3 regions of the Bacillus sp. P4_D3 genome follow, and region 1 is predicted to be linked to each of the others. Evidence: riboswitches for the same ligand, from Rfam matches in the RefSeq annotation. Region 1 holds a riboswitch; each other region holds the start of a gene.
What was found. Region 1 has a riboswitch for S-adenosylmethionine ahead of AC1DTM_RS04585 (MetQ/NlpA family ABC transporter substrate-binding protein). Riboswitches for the same ligand answer to the same signal wherever they lie in the genome.
Positions count from the first base shown of each region.

Region 2: another riboswitch for S-adenosylmethionine. It lies ahead of AC1DTM_RS05040 (bifunctional O-acetylhomoserine aminocarboxypropyltransferase/cysteine synthase); the one in region 1 lies ahead of AC1DTM_RS04585 (MetQ/NlpA family ABC transporter substrate-binding protein).
Region 3: another riboswitch for S-adenosylmethionine. It lies ahead of AC1DTM_RS11010 (YezD family protein); the one in region 1 lies ahead of AC1DTM_RS04585 (MetQ/NlpA family ABC transporter substrate-binding protein).

Region 1 covers NZ_JBFUIN010000013.1:28,340-33,589, reverse strand. The annotation lists gene AC1DTM_RS04600 (SDR family oxidoreductase) at 1-634, shown strand, start outside; gene AC1DTM_RS04595 (methionine ABC transporter permease) at 683-1,351, opposite strand; gene AC1DTM_RS04590 (methionine ABC transporter ATP-binding protein) at 1,326-2,366, opposite strand; gene AC1DTM_RS04585 (MetQ/NlpA family ABC transporter substrate-binding protein) at 2,379-3,191, opposite strand; SAM riboswitch class I at 3,277-3,390, opposite strand; gene AC1DTM_RS04580 (NAD(P)-dependent alcohol dehydrogenase) at 3,471-4,379, opposite strand; gene AC1DTM_RS04575 (outer membrane protein assembly factor BamD) at 4,536-5,250, shown strand, end outside.
Region 2 covers NZ_JBFUIN010000015.1:24,257-29,506, reverse strand. The annotation lists gene AC1DTM_RS05050 (homoserine dehydrogenase) at 1-683, opposite strand, end outside; gene metA (homoserine O-acetyltransferase MetA) at 825-1,730, opposite strand; gene AC1DTM_RS05040 (bifunctional O-acetylhomoserine aminocarboxypropyltransferase/cysteine synthase) at 1,714-3,012, opposite strand; SAM riboswitch class I at 3,105-3,209, opposite strand; gene AC1DTM_RS05035 (chloride channel protein) at 3,529-4,758, shown strand; gene AC1DTM_RS05030 (YjjG family noncanonical pyrimidine nucleotidase) at 4,802-5,250, opposite strand, start outside.
Region 3 covers NZ_JBFUIN010000068.1:1,720-6,969, forward strand. The annotation lists gene AC1DTM_RS10990 (nitrite/sulfite reductase) at 1-1,376, opposite strand, end outside; gene cysC (adenylyl-sulfate kinase) at 1,388-1,981, opposite strand; gene sat (sulfate adenylyltransferase) at 1,994-3,130, opposite strand; gene AC1DTM_RS11005 (phosphoadenylyl-sulfate reductase) at 3,170-3,874, opposite strand; gene AC1DTM_RS11010 (YezD family protein) at 3,960-4,103, opposite strand; SAM riboswitch class I at 4,176-4,284, opposite strand; gene lysA (diaminopimelate decarboxylase) at 4,398-5,250, opposite strand, start outside.

The sequences.
Region 1 (5,250 bases):
GCCTTGGGGCGTTGATCAAAATGAACAAATACAATTAAAAGAAGAGCTGATAAAGAACGGTGTTGAAGTATCAAGTATGGAGTTAGATTTAACTCGGAATGATGCGCCGGAACAACTTATAAATAAAGTTACTGAACAAATGGGGTACCCTGATATATTAATTAATAATGCAGCGTACTCTACGAATAATGATTTCTCCAATTTAACTGCTGAAGAGTTAGATAAACATTATATGGTAAATGTTCGCGGCACTACATTATTAAGTAGTAAGTTTGCTCAAGGATTTGATAAAAAATCCGGCGGTAGAATTGTTAATATTACTTCGGGGCAATTTAAAGGGCCTATGGCTGGAGAATTAGCGTATGCAACAACGAAGGGAGCTATCGATGCGCTCACTAGTACGTTGTCAGCAGAAGTGGCCCATCTAGGGATAACAGTGAATGCAATTAATCCAGGTCCAACTAATACAGGATGGATGACAGAAGAGATAAAGCAAGGATTAAAACCGATGTTTCCTTTTGGTAGAATAGGCGAACCGAAAGATGCAGCAAGGCTTATTAAGTTTTTAGTGAGCGAAGAAGCCGGATGGATTACAGGGCAGGTTATTCATTCAGAAGGTGGATTTAAGAGATAAATTTATAAATAAAAAGAAGGTATCTCATTTCAGTGAGATACCTTCTTTTTAATCTTTCTTCAATCTTCGTGCTATACCATTCCCTAATGACTGTAATCCTTGAACAAGAATGATTAAAATAAAGACTGTTGCATACATTACTTCAGGTTCGTAACGTAAATGACCGAATCGATATGCGAGATCACCAAGGCCTCCAGCACCTACAAGTCCAGCCATTGCTGTTGCACCGATTAAGCCAATCGTTGCGATTGTTAATCCAAGTACGAGAGATGGACGAGCTTCTTTAACCATGACGTGCCAAATGATTTTAATAGTAGAAACTCCCATCGCTTGATATGCTTCAATAACACCACGATCTACTTCTAGTAAAGCTGTCTCCATTAAACGTGCAATATAAGGGGCTGTGAAGACAACAAGTGGTACGATAACACCTTGCACGCCAATGGACGTTCCCATTAGAAACTTTGTAAAAGGTAAAATGAAGAATAATAGAATGATAAATGGAAGAGAACGAATGATATTAATAACTGTATTAAGAATAGGATAGATAATTTTATTTTCTCGCTGTCCACCAGGTCTCGTTAAAACAAGTGTGACACCGAGTGGTAATGCAATAAGGATAGATATAAGTAGTGAAATAGATGTCATTTGAAATGTTTGAATTGTTGCTTCCCATATTACGTTACCCCACTCATCCAAAAAGGACTTGTTTCCCATAATCTGTTCTACCTCCTTCTACGATAATTCCTTGTTCTTGTAAAAATGATAAGGCACGGTGTACTTCACTTTTTTCACCTTGCATATGAACGACCAGTTTCCCATATGCCTCATGTTTTAACTGCGTAATATTGCCTGATAAAATATTAGGATATACGTGGAAACGTTTTGTAGCGATAGCTAACGCGGGTTCTCCTGAAGCGGTTCCTATAAATGAAAGTGTTACGATTTCTCCAGTACTTTGTAGCTCTTTCTGTACCTCTTCTGGAATTTTAGCTGCAAATGCGCTATTTACAAATTTCTTCGTTGTTACATGTTGTGGGTTTGTAAAAATGTCCTTCACTGTTCCACTTTCAACGACAGATCCATGTTCCATTACAGCAACTTGGTCACAAATACGCTGGATGACATTCATTTCGTGTGTAATTAGCAAAATCGTAATTCCGATTTCTTCGTTGATCTTTAATAATAAATCAAGAATAGAATCGGTCGTTTCCGGATCTAATGCGCTCGTTGCTTCATCACTTAATAAAACTTCAGGCTCATGAGATAGTGCGCGAGCGATCGCTACACGCTGTTTTTGACCACCAGAAAGTTCACTTGGATAGGCATCTTTTCTATTGAAAAGATCAACAATACGTAAATACTTTTCTACCCTTTTTTCAATTTCATTTTTGGGAAGACCAGATAGACGTAAGGGTAGTGCGATGTTTTCATAAACGGTAACGGTTTTAAGTAAATTGAATCCTTGAAAAATCATGCCGATCTTTTGTCTCGCTTTTGCGAGTTCTTTTGTCGATAAGGTTGTTAAATCTTGTTCGTTTACAATGATATTTCCTGTCGTTGGTTTTTCTAATAAATTTACACAGCGAATTAATGTACTTTTACCAGCGCCGCTATATCCGATGATTCCAAATACTTCGCCCTTTTTTACTTTAAGGGAAGTTGGTTTAAGGGCCTCAACATTCCCTTTTTTTGTTGTAAATACTTTGGAGACGTTTTTTAATTCAATCATTATAGTCAGCTCCTACCAAGACGGTAAAATAGAACCATCGAATTTTTTCTCAATGAAATCTTTTACTTCTTTAGATTGATAAGCTTTCTTTAACTTATTTATAACTGCATCATCTTTATTTTCAGTACGAACAACGACCCAGTTCACATATGGTGAATCTTTTCCTTCGCGGAAAATCGAATCTTTTGCTGGACTTAATTTTGCACCTAATGCAAAGTTTGTATTAATCGCAGCTGCCTTCACTTCACCTAGCTGCGTTGGTAATTGAGATGCCTCTAATTCAACAATCTTTAAATTTTTCGGATTTTCAATTACATCTTTTGCAGTCGCTTTTTCTGTAGCTTTTGGATCCACTTTTAAAACCCCTGCTTTTTCAAATAGCTTTAAAGCACGAAGCTCATTTGTTGGATCATTTGGGACAGCAATTGCGTCGCCCTCTTTTAATTCTTTTATATCTTTTAAGTTTTTAGAGTATATACCCATAGGGAATGTTACTGTGGAAAATACTTCAGTTAATTTCATATTACGTTCAGTTTTAAATACGTCTAAATAAGATTTAGTTTGGTAGCTATTTACATCGAGGCTTTTTTCATCTAAAGATACGTTTGGTGCTACATAATCATTAAATACCTTTACATCGATTTGGAGGCCATCTTTTGCTGCAACTTCTTTCACCTTTTCAAAAATTTGTTCATGCGGTCCACCTGTTACACCAACGGTAATCTTTTTCTCATCTAATGCTTTTACCTCTTTATCAGAAGTAGCACCGCATGCGCCTAACAACAATACAGCTCCACTTACAATACTTACTAATACCTTTTTCATCTATAATTCCCCCTTAATATACGTTCCAAAATAAAAAGCACCTCTCAAAAATAAGAGAGGTGCCGAATAGACGAAATAGGTTCCTCTCTTATCTTCCAAAACGAAAATCGTTCTGCAGGAATTAGCACCTTAGCTTATACTTTATAAGCTCGGTTGCCGGGCATCATCGGGCCAGTCCCTCCGCCACTCTTGATAAGAGTATGTGTATGTAGTTTTTAAATATGGTACTAATAGTAAATCTTACAAAAAGAATTGTCAATGTTATTTTCTGAATATATTTTATTTTAAGGTAATAGAAACATTACCTTTTTTATGTCCGGTCTCTACGTACGTATGAGCCTTTGAAATTTCTTCTAACGGGTAAGTTTTATCAATAACTGGCTTTAATTTTTCTTCTTCCGTTAGCATTTTTAGTAGAAGCATATCTTCTTTGCTCACTTTTGCCATCGTTCCATTGACCGACACGTATTTACCGTTAGCGGTTAATGCTTTCTTACAATGGGATTTTTTAATTTTTCCAACTGCATCAAATATAATATCGTAGCGTTCAGCCCGCTTTGTAAAATCTTCTTTCGTATAATCAATTACGTGATTAGCTCCTAAAGATTGCACTAGTTCAAAATTTGAATTACTACAAACAGCTGTAACGGTCGCGCCAAAATATTTAGCAAGTTGTACGGCAGCTGTTCCTACTGAACCAGATGCGCCATATATAAGTACTTGTTGCCCTTTTCTTATACGTCCTTTTCTCAGGAAGTGTAATGCTGAAGTTCCGCCAAAAGGAATAACGGCAGCTTCTTCATACGTCACATTGGTAGGTTTTAATGATATCAATCCGCTTTCATGTACACATGTATATTCTGCATAACCACCGACATTAAGCTCTGTTAATGCGAAAACTTGGTCTCCTTTTTCAAATTGAGTTACATCTGTTCCTATTTCTTCGATTTCACCAGATAGCTCCACGCCGAGTATAGGTTTTCTTGGTTTTTTAAAACCTAATATAATCCGCATAGGAATCCAAAATAAAAGGGGGCTATTAAAGCCGCGCATTCTACAATCTCCAGTTGTTACACTTGTTGCGTGAATTTTAACTAATACCTCATTCTTTTTTGGAGTAGGTTTCTCTAAATCTTGAAGTTTGAGAACATTAGGCGGCCCATACTTTGTGCAAATAATTGCTTTCATAATGACCTCCTGAATTTAGTTGTTTTTATTTACAACATATTTAAGTATTTCTTTAAACATGTTGTTATTCGAGAAATAAAGTTAAATAGAAATATTAAAAATTATATAGATTTAAAAGGAAAATAGATGATACCCTTTTGGAAAGGAGGGAGAATTATGAAAAAACTTATTTTAACCTCTAGTTTAGTCCTTGCAGTTATTTTAGGTGCAGGGTGTAGTAATGAGAAAACAACAAAGACGGATGAACCGAAAAAAGAAGCCATGCAGAAAGAAAAGGAATTAGCAGCGAAGGATGTTTTCAAGAAAGCGAATGAAGCTTTTAAAAATGAAGAACATGTAACGATGGCATATGATGTAGGGATAAAAGCTGAAGGAACAGAGATGGATGTACTAAAGGCTAAAATGCAATTAGAGCCAAAGAAAAAGAATTCGCGTTCTGAAATGAATGTTTCTGGTACAGATGTTGTAGTGTATGCTGTGGATGGTAAAGTTGCTGGTCAGGTGAAAAATCCTAAAACAGGAGAAGTTATATCTGTACCGGAGGAGCAATTAAATGCTGGCGGGATGAAAGTCACTCAAGATATTATAGATAATTTAGAAGTGCCAGCAGTAGTTTTAGATAAAATGAAGATGGAGAAAAGCGGAGATAAATATAAGCTGAAGTTTATATTAAAAGGGCAAGAAACAGAGAGCATGCTAGCTAGCATGGATGAAACGCAGAAGAAAATGCTACAAGCACAAAATGCAAAGATAGAAGAAGTGGATGCAGAATATATCATTACAAAAGATTTTAAATATGAATCAGCGAAGATAGATATGATTATGAGTAGTAATGGTGAGGATAAGGCACACATTATTACGAATGCAAAAT
Region 2 (5,250 bases), on a different contig from region 1:
ATTCCTTTTACCTTCACATCTCCAAGCTCTACATTTGTAGAGAAACCGAGAGTAGCCAAAATCGTCATTTTTCTTGCCGCATCTAAACCTTCTACGTCTGATGTTGGATCTGCTTCTGCAAATCCAAGCTGCTGAGCTTCTTTTAACACGTCGTTATATGCTCTCCCTTCGTCTGACATTTTCGTCAAAATAAAATTTGTCGTTCCATTTACAATTCCCATTACTTTCGTAATAAGATCTGAAGAAAGTCCTTCTACGATGCTTCGTAAAATTGGAATCCCTCCAGCTACACTTGCTTCGTAAAATAAATCAGCCTTGTTATCTTTTGCTACCGCTAAGAGTTCCGCTCCGTGTAACGCCATTAAATCTTTATTTGCAGTCACAACGTGCTTCCCGCCTTTTAAAGCTTGTAAAATATATGCTTTCGCATCATCAATGCCGCCCATTACTTCGATGACAACATCAATATTAGGATTATCTAAAATTTCATTCACATCTTGTGTTAATAGAGTAGAAGGTACCTCTACCTCTCTCTCTTTCTCAATATTTTGCACCAACACTTTCGTTACTTTCACTGGACAACCGACTTGATGTATAAGTCGTTCTTGATGATCTGTAATAATACGAACTACACCACTACCAACTGTCCCAAGACCTAATAAGCCCACTTGAATTTCTTTCATAATACTGTCCACCCCTCAAAAATTGTGTTTAGATGCCATTATATAGACAAAAAATCTGAAAAACAATGTATTTTGAACATTCGGAAAAATAAGGCTTAATCTTTACAAATAAAACGCTACCACGTGTTACACAATCATTATTTACAATATATAAGGGGTTTCTTGATACACGTAATAATTCAGCCAATTAGAGAATAATAAATTCCCATGACTCCTCCACCTAACAAGTGACTTCTCATCTGGATTATTATGTTTAAAATAATTTTTTGGCACATCAATATTTAACCCTTTTTGGCAGTCCCGTTCGTATTCTTCCTTTAACGTATCACAACTATATTCACTGTGTCCGAGTGCGAAAACTTGCCTTCCCTCTTGCCCAATAACAAGATGAACACCCGCTTCTTCAGAATTGGCTAATAACGTTAATTCTTTCACTTTTTCAATATCACTCTCTCGTACTTCTGTATGACGAGAATGCGGAGCAAAAAACACTTCATCAAACCCTTGTAACAATTTCACATGTTGCTCGCGAACCTCATGTTCAAATACACCAAACATTTTTTCCGCAAGAGGATACTTCGGCACACCATAGTGATAATACAAACCAGCTTGTGCCCCCCAGCAAATATGAAGCGTAGATGTTACATTTGTTTTTGAATACTCCATAATACGTCCAAGCTCTTCCCAATAATCTACTTCTTCAAAAGAAAGAGTTTCAACTGGTGCTCCTGTAATAATGAGTCCATCAAATTTTTCATTCTCAATATCACGGAATGTTTTATAGAAGCTCGTTAAATGGTCCTGTGCTACATTGCGAGACAGATGCGATTCCATATGAAGTAAATGAACATCTAATTGCAACGGTGTATTTCCAATTAAACGAAGTAATTGCGCCTCTGTTTCTTGCTTTGTAGGCATTAAATTTAATATAGCAATTTTCAAAGCACGTATATCTTGTGTTACTGCTCGCTCCTTCGTCATTACAAAAATATTTTCCTTCTGCAATACTTTGCGAGCTGGTAAATCTTTATCAATTATGATCGGCATGTTGTTTGCCTCCGACTAGCGCTGCTTCTAAATCTGCAATAATATCAGAAACATCTTCTATACCGACCGATAAACGGATTAAATCAGATATAACGCCAGCTAAACGCTGATTTTCTGCGCTTAATTGTCTGTGCGTCGTACTAGCGGGATGTATTACACAAGTTCTTGCATCAGCTACATGCGTTACAAGAGTTGCGAGTTTTACATTTGCGATAAATTCTTTTGCTGCTTCTAATCCACCCTTAATACCAAATGTTAAAACTCCACTAGCTCCTTTTTTCAAATACTTTTGTGCTAACGAGTAATTTTCATTACTATCTAACCCTGGATAATTCACCCATTCAATGCGATCATGATTAGCAAGCCACTTAGCAACTTCGAGAGCATTTTCACTATGACGCTCCATTCGTAAATGCAATGTTTCCAGGCCAATGTTGCTAATATATGCATTGAATGGGCTCATACAGTTTCCGTAGTCTCTTAATAACTGAACGCGTGTTTTCACAATATACGCTGCTGCTCCAAAATTTTGAACATAGCTTACACCGTGATAACTCGGATCAGGTTCGACAAGCTCAGGGTATTTTCCATTTGTCCAATCGAAATTCCCCCCGTCTATTACAATGCCACCTAGAGAGCTTGCATGGCCATCAATATATTTCGTTGTAGAATGGACAATGATATTTGCCCCATGTTCAAACGCCTGGCATAAATAAGGCGTCGCTAATGTATTATCAACGATAAAAGGTACTTCTAATTCTTTTGCTGCCGCTGAAAGTTCTTTGAAATTCAAAACGTTCATTGCTGGATTTCCTAACGATTCTGCATAAACAAGTTTTGTCTTATCATTAGCAAGTGCCGCAATTTCATCTGCTGTTAAATTAGGATTAAAGAACGTAACATCAATGCCAAGCTTGCGCAAACTCACTCCAAATAAATTAAACGTTCCTCCGTAAACAGTTGAAGAACAAAGTAAATGGTCTCCACTACTGCAAATATTTAAAACCGCAAGCATAATAGCTGCCTGCCCAGAAGCTGTTGCAACAGCCCCTACACCGCCTTCTAAATCTGATAACTTCTGCTCAAATGCAGCTAGAGTAGGATTTCCAATACGCGTATATATATATCCTTCTGCCTCTAAATTAAATAGTGCTGCTAAATCATCTGACGTATCGTATTTATACGTTGTACTTTGATAAAGTGGTAAAACACGCGGCTCACCATTTTTTGGCGTATAGCCACCTTGCACACAAATCGTTCCTTTCCCCCATGATTCTCCCATCTCTCATTCTCCTTTCTTTTAATGCAAAATAAAAAACTGCTCCTTTCCTGAAAACAAGAAAGGAGCAGTTTGAAGACACGCTCTAAGGCTCTTTCTTATCTCTCAGGATTATTACCTGCAGGATTTGGCACAATTCCGTTATACGGCTGTTGCCAAGGTTTCATCGGGCCTGTCCCTCCACCTTTTCTTGATAAGACTATGCAATTACCGTTGATTTTATAGCAATAATTTCCTAATGTCAAATGGTTTTTCTGAATGTTCTAAATTAAATATAAGTAATTTAATTTAAACAACAAAAGAAATATATTCCATATTCATTTGAAAAAGACCTTTTAAAAACTCCGATCACTATATAGAATTAAATAAGTGGTTTAACCGCGTTGGTTTCAAATTTTTATGAGACCCTAATATATTGAATAAGCCAACCCCTCAAAAAGATACTATATATATTCAATTCATTTCACACTAGCATATTTAATCCTTTCTACATTAAAACTTACATAACGGAGGTACAACATGACAAATAAAAAGGACATGCACTATATACTCGTCCTATATGGCATTCTTTTAGGCGCTATAGTAGGAGCTACAGTCTGGTTATTTTTAGTTACAATAAATATCGGAATTCACTTTATTTGGGGATACTTACCTACTATTTTCTCTTCTCCTCCTTATTACACCATTTGTGTAACAATCATCGGTGGTATCCTCGTTGGTTTAACACAAAAATACTTCGGTACATATCCACGTCTTATGCCGGAAGTGATGGCTGAATATAAAAAAACAGGTAGAATTGAATACAGTTTTGTACATAAAGCTACTTTAACTGCGCTTATCGTTTTAATATTTGGAGCTAGCTTAGGACCAGAAGCTGCACTTGTTGGAATTATCGGTGGACTTTGTACATGGGTAGGAGATCGCTTTAAATTTGCTTTAAAGGGAATGAATGAACTAACAGAGGTTGGAATTGGTGCTACTTTAAGTGTCATTTTTAATGCACCATTATTCGGTTACTTAGCTCCGAATGAAAATGAGGGTGAACAAATTAATGAATTTTCGAAAGGAAAAAAAGCAATTGTATATTTAGCTACCACTTTTGCCGGTTTTTCCGTTTACTTATTACTTAGTAAACTCGATAATCGTGGATCCTTTATTGTTGATTTCGGGGAAGGGTCTCTTGCTCTTAATGAATGGATCGCCTTTCTACCACTTGCTAGCATTGGTGCTATAGTTGGTTTCTTTTATTTCAAATTAGAATTCGCATTAGAGAAATTAATCCACCCCTTCAGGGAATACAAAGTATCACTTGGAATTATCGGCGGTATTTTACTCGGGGTTACTGGAACTTTCCTCCCGTATACGTTATTTTCAGGGGAACATCAATTAAAAGATTTAGTCGTTGAATGGAGCCATTTATCCTTCTGGGTACTACTTCTTTCAGGGGTTTTAAAATTATGTATTACTGCCGTTTGTTTAAATACGGGTTGGCGCGGCGGACATATTTTCCCCATTATATTTGCTGGATCAAGTATTGGATACGCTATAGCTTCTATTCTGCCTATAGATCCAATATCTTCCGTAGCCATCGTCACGACAGCTATTTCAAGCTATGCATTAAGAAAACCAATAGCTATAACATTACTATTACTCATGTTTTTCCCGCTCAATTTATTATTACCGATGCTCGGGGCTGCGGCAATTGGCAATGCATTTCCGCTTCCTAAACATAACGAAACTACAAATTAATAAAAATAGGCAGTGGGGATAAAAGTTCCACTGCCTATTTTTGTTACACATGCTGCTTTAATAGTGCGTATAATTCTTCAAAATTATGCACTTCATATGTTGGCATAATCTCGCTATCATTTGATTTCTTTTCTGGATTAAACCAACAAGTATCAATTCCTGCTACATATCCACCTTTAATATCGGCGCTTAACGAATCACCAATAATAAGCCCTTCTTCAGAAGCGAAGTTAGGAATACGTTCAAAAACATAATCAAAATACTCTCTCATCGGCTTTTGGAATCCCGTGTCTTCAGAAACAAAAATATCTTTAAACAATGAATGTAATCCTGCATTACGCAAACGTTTATCTTGCGTTTTAGAAATACCGTTTGTCACTATATATAAATCGTACTTACTTTGAATTTGATTTATAAATTCAAACGCACCTTGCATGAGTTGGTTTCCTTCTTCTAAGTAGCTGCGATAATTATTTTCGAATAATATTCCAT
Region 3 (5,250 bases), on a different contig from region 1:
TCCTTCGTTTTCAGTTTTATCCCTTGCAAACCAATATCAGCAATTTGACGTTGACCACAGGAATTCGGGCATCCTACCATATGAATTCGAACTGGAACATCGAGTGCAATTTGTGTATCTAAGTACTCTGCGATTTTGCGTAATCTTTCTTTCGTTTCTACTAACGCAAGATTGCAATACTCAATACCAGTACATGAAACCGCATGACCAATAAATGATTTCGGATTTGCAGAAATTGCTTCAAACAAAGGTTCACTTAATAATCCTGCAACATTTTCTGGCGGAACATTCGGAATAATGAAGTTTTGTGAGTTACAAGTACGAATTTGCCCGTTTCCATATTGCTTTGCAATTCTAGCAATCTCAAACATTTCCTCTGCATGTAAACGTCCTACTGGTACATTAAAGCCGACATACTTTAATCCTTCTTGTTTTTGATCTTGAACACCATAAAAGTATCCTGCATTCCAGCCTTTGAGAGCACTTTCCCCTTTACTTTGCAATAGGCCTGTGTATTCTACTAATTTCTCTTGAAATTTCTCAGCGCCCCAGTCAGCGACAAGAAATTTCAAGCGTGCTAAGTGGCGTTTTTCACGATATCCAAAATCACGGAATATAGTAGCAATTGCAATCGATACTGCCTTCACTTCTTCTGGTAAAACGAATACATCTAATTCTTCCGCTAAGTACGGACGAGCTGATAAGCCTCCGCCTACTTTTATGTGAAAACCAACTTTTTTCTCACCATCTATTTCTTTCGTAGCAGGTGTAAATGCCACACAGTTAATCTCTGCATTTGCTGAATTATAAATGTTAGAACTAATAGACATTTTAAATTTACGTGGTAGATTAGAAAACTCTTCATTATGTTGGAAGTAATCGTATATTTCTTTAACAATCGATGTTGTATCAAATAGTTCATTCGCATCAATTCCAGCAAGTGGATTACCTGTAATATTACGCGTAATATCACCGCATGCCCCCGCTGAAGATAAACCAACTCTCGCTAACCTTTTAAAAATATCCGGAATTTGCCCAATTTCTAACCAATGAAACTGAATCGCCTGTCTTGTCGTAATATCTAACACATCACGCCCATAATCTTCAGCGATGGAAGCTAGCACCTCTGCCTGCGCATTTGTAATAATCCCAGAAGGAATATTGACACGCATCATAAAATAGCCCGCTTCTTTCGGTCGTTGCAAATACAATCCCGCCCATTTAAAGGCGTCCCACTCTTCTTTCGGAATAGATTCAAATCCATTCTCCGCATAGTAAGGAATATCATTAAAGATTTCTAATCCGTCTTTCTCTAATTTCTTTTTCTCTGTTTGATTTAATTTTTCAGTATTAGCCCACACTTTTTCATAACTCATCTTTTATCCCCCTATATGAAACTACGCTCTTGTAAGTACTTCACAATTTGTTCTGCACATTCTTCAATAGAATACTTGTGCGTTTCTACAATTAATTCTTCTCGTTCTGGTTCCTCATACGGTGAATCAATGCCCGTAAACTGCTTAATATCACCTTGTCTCGCTTTTTTATAAAGTCCTTTCGGATCACGTTTCTCACATTCTTCAATCGGACACTTCACAAAGACTTCAATAAATTCATTTGCTGCCAAAAGGTCTCTAACTTGTTTACGATCTACTCGATATGGTGAAATAAACGCTGTAAGGACAACTGTTCCTTCATCTACAAACAACTTCGCCACTTCACCAATACGCCTTATATTTTCCATACGTTCACTTTCAGAAAAACCTAAATCCTTATTTAAACCGTGACGAATGTTATCCCCATCTAATACATAGTTTCCGATATTGTTTTCAAATAGTTTCCGAGCCACCGCATTTGCTACTGTTGATTTACCCGAAGCTGATAAGCCTGTAAACCAAATTACAAAACTATGATGACCATTCTTCACTCTTCTCTCTTCCTTTGAAACAGACGCTGCATGCCAAGTAATATTTGTATCCATCTCGTTCTCTCCCTATTCTGTTACTGCTTCTTTCTTCAAACCTTTAATTAACACTTCCACTACTTCTTTACGGCTAAATGCACTTGGTGGAATCTCTCCATTTCGTAACATTTCTCTTACTTTCGTACCTGACAAAATAACATGGTCCGCTTTCTCGTGTGGGCACGTTTTTGTCGAAGCCATCGCCTCACATTTAACGCAATAAAAACTATGTTCAAAAAATAGCGGCGTAATTCCTAACTCTTCCACCGTAAAGTCAGTAAAGATTTCCTGCGCTTCATATGTTCCGTAATAATTTCCCACTCCAGCGTGATCCCGCCCTACAATAAAATGTGTACAGCCGAAATTTTTTCTTACAAGCGCATGAAATATCGCTTCACGTGGTCCTGCATAACGCATCGCTGCGGGAAATACCCCTAAAAAAACGCGATCTTTTGGATAATAATTTTGCAGTAATACTTCATAACTTTCCATCCTTACATCAGCTGGAATATCATCTGATTTCGTTTCACCAACGAGCGGGTTTAAAAAGAGACCATCTACAATTTCAAGTGCAGATTTTTGAATATATTCATGTGCACGATGTACAGGATTGCGTGTTTGGAAACCAACTACTGTTTTCCATCCCCGTTTTTTAAATTCTTCTCTTGTTTCGATTGGATCTAAATAATAAGAAGCAAACTGATTATTTTCAGAGCGTTGTATTAGAATAATAGCTCCTCCAACGTAAACGTTCGGTCGATCGTACAATTTTTTCACACCTGGATGAGCCTCATCCGTCGTTTTATACACGAGTAACGCTTCTTTTTCTTTATCCGGTACAAAAATATCTTCTATTTGAATAACACCATATACAGTTCCATCTTTAACCAGGTTTACTTCTTCTCCAATTTTCAATCTATCCGCTTCTTCTTCTGTTACTGGTAATGCAATCGGTATACTCCAAACACTACCGTTTACTAAGCGCAGTGTTTCTACAACTGAGTCATAATCTCTCTTCCCTAAAAATCCTGTAAGTGGACTATATCCCCCTATCGCCAGAAGTTCTAAATCACTAAGCGCAATTTTGTCTAGCTCAATTTCTTTTACAATATTCGATATGTCATATGTTTCATCAATACGGTTTACTAATTTATTTGTTGTACTCATCTTTTTATATCCCCTCTTAGCTTTATTTCAAGATTTATCTTATTGAAAATGAAGTCCGCATTCTGTCTTCATTTTCCCAGCCCATCTTCCATCTCTTGAGTCGCCACCATCTCCTACAGGCAATGTACATTTTTCACACCCAATACTTGGATAGCCAACATCATGTAGCGGATTATACGGCAAACTATGTTTGTATACATATCGCCAAACTTCTTTCCAAGTCCAATGAATGAGCGGACAAATTTTAATAGACCGAAAACGATGATCTTGATTCACAAATTTTGTATGCTTACGCGTTTCTGATTGTTCCCTTCTAAGGCCTGATATCCACGCTTTTTCGGCTGCTAATGATTTTTCTAGCGGCAAAATTTTTCTGATCTTACAACAGAGATTCGGATTACTTTCCCATAATTTTTCTCCATGAAGCTTCGCCTGTTCTTCAAGTGTAAGTGCTGGCTGTTTTTCTATAATATTTAATGAAGGAAATCTCTCTCGTACCTTTTTAATTAATTCGTACGTTTCTTGAAAGTGAACATTTGTATCTAAAAATACAACTTTAGCAGATGGATTTACTTGGTTTATAAGATGCAATAAAACCATCCCTTCCACTCCAAAGCTACATGCATATACAATTTCACCTTTATATTCTTTATAAGCCCAACTTAATACTGATAGCGCGCCTTTCGTTTCATCTTCTTCTGAAAATGAAATACCATTTTCTTCCCACGTTTCATACGTCAACATGTTTTTTCCCCCTGTAAAAGCAAAAAGACGGTTTTAATCTATAAAATAGATTAAAACCGCCTCTAGTTTTTCTAGTCAGCGCTTTTTACTTTAAACGGACCTTTTCACTTTTCTCTAATTGAATCACTTTTCCATCTTGCACCACAATTGTAATTGAACCATATTTCATATCAGCAAGCATCGTTTGAATTTTTTCGGACACTTCATCAAAATGTTCCCGTACGCTCACGCAAACAGCCCCCCTTTTTATTCATAAAAAAAAGCTTTCCCATTTCGAAAAGACTGTTCGGTAATATATTTTACCTTATCTTTCAAAATGGATTCCATTTTGCTGGATTTAGCACCTTGCTTTCTATAAGCAGGTTGCCGAGCTTCGTAGGGCCAGTTCCCTCAGCTTCTCTTGATAAGCTTTGTATTTGTATTTTATCATAATTCTGAATTTTTTCAATCCTAGTTTTCCGATATATTTTAATTATTTTATAAAAAAGGAATTGCCCATCCTGAACAACTCCTTTTTTCATATTTAAACAAGTTCTTTAATACGTATGCGATCGTTCCCAATAATATTTTCATATGTTTCACGTTCTACAACAATTTGTGATGTTCCGCCCTTTGCAAAGACTACAGCCGGTCTACGAATACGATTATAATTATTAGCCATCGAGTACCCATATGCCCCTGTACAAGAAATCGCTAGTAAATCAGAAGAAGCAACTTTAGGAAGATTAATATCCCAAATCAGCATATCTCCACTTTCACAACATTTCCCAGCAATCGAAACAAGTTCCTCATTTTCATCATTCCCTCGATTCGCCAACATCGCCTCATAACGTGCTCCATATAGAGCCGGCCTTAAATTATCTGTCATCCCACCATCGACTGAAACATATTTTCTTATGCCTGGAATCTCTTTCACCGCTCCGACTGTATAAATTGTTGTTCCCGCATCACCTACAATACTACGACCTGGTTCAATCCATATTTCTGGAAGCGGGTATTCACATACTGTAAACTGCTCTCTCACCGTACTTGTTACAGCGTGCACATACGTTTCAAGTGTTAACGGTGTATCAGACTCCGTATAACGTATACCGAAACCTCCGCCGACATTTAATACTTTCACCACATAGTTTGTTCGCTCTCTCACTTCTTCTAAAAATTGACGTAGTACTTCAATTGCTCGAACAAAACCAGCCGTTTCGAATATTTGTGATCCGATGTGCGAGTGAATTCCTAGCACATTATAATTTGATTTTTGCAAAGCTAGCTCAATTGCTTGCATCGCTTGACCATTTGAAACACCAAATCCAAACTTCGAATCCTCTTGACCTGTTGTTATATATTCGTGTGTATGTGCCTCTACTCCGGGCGTTACA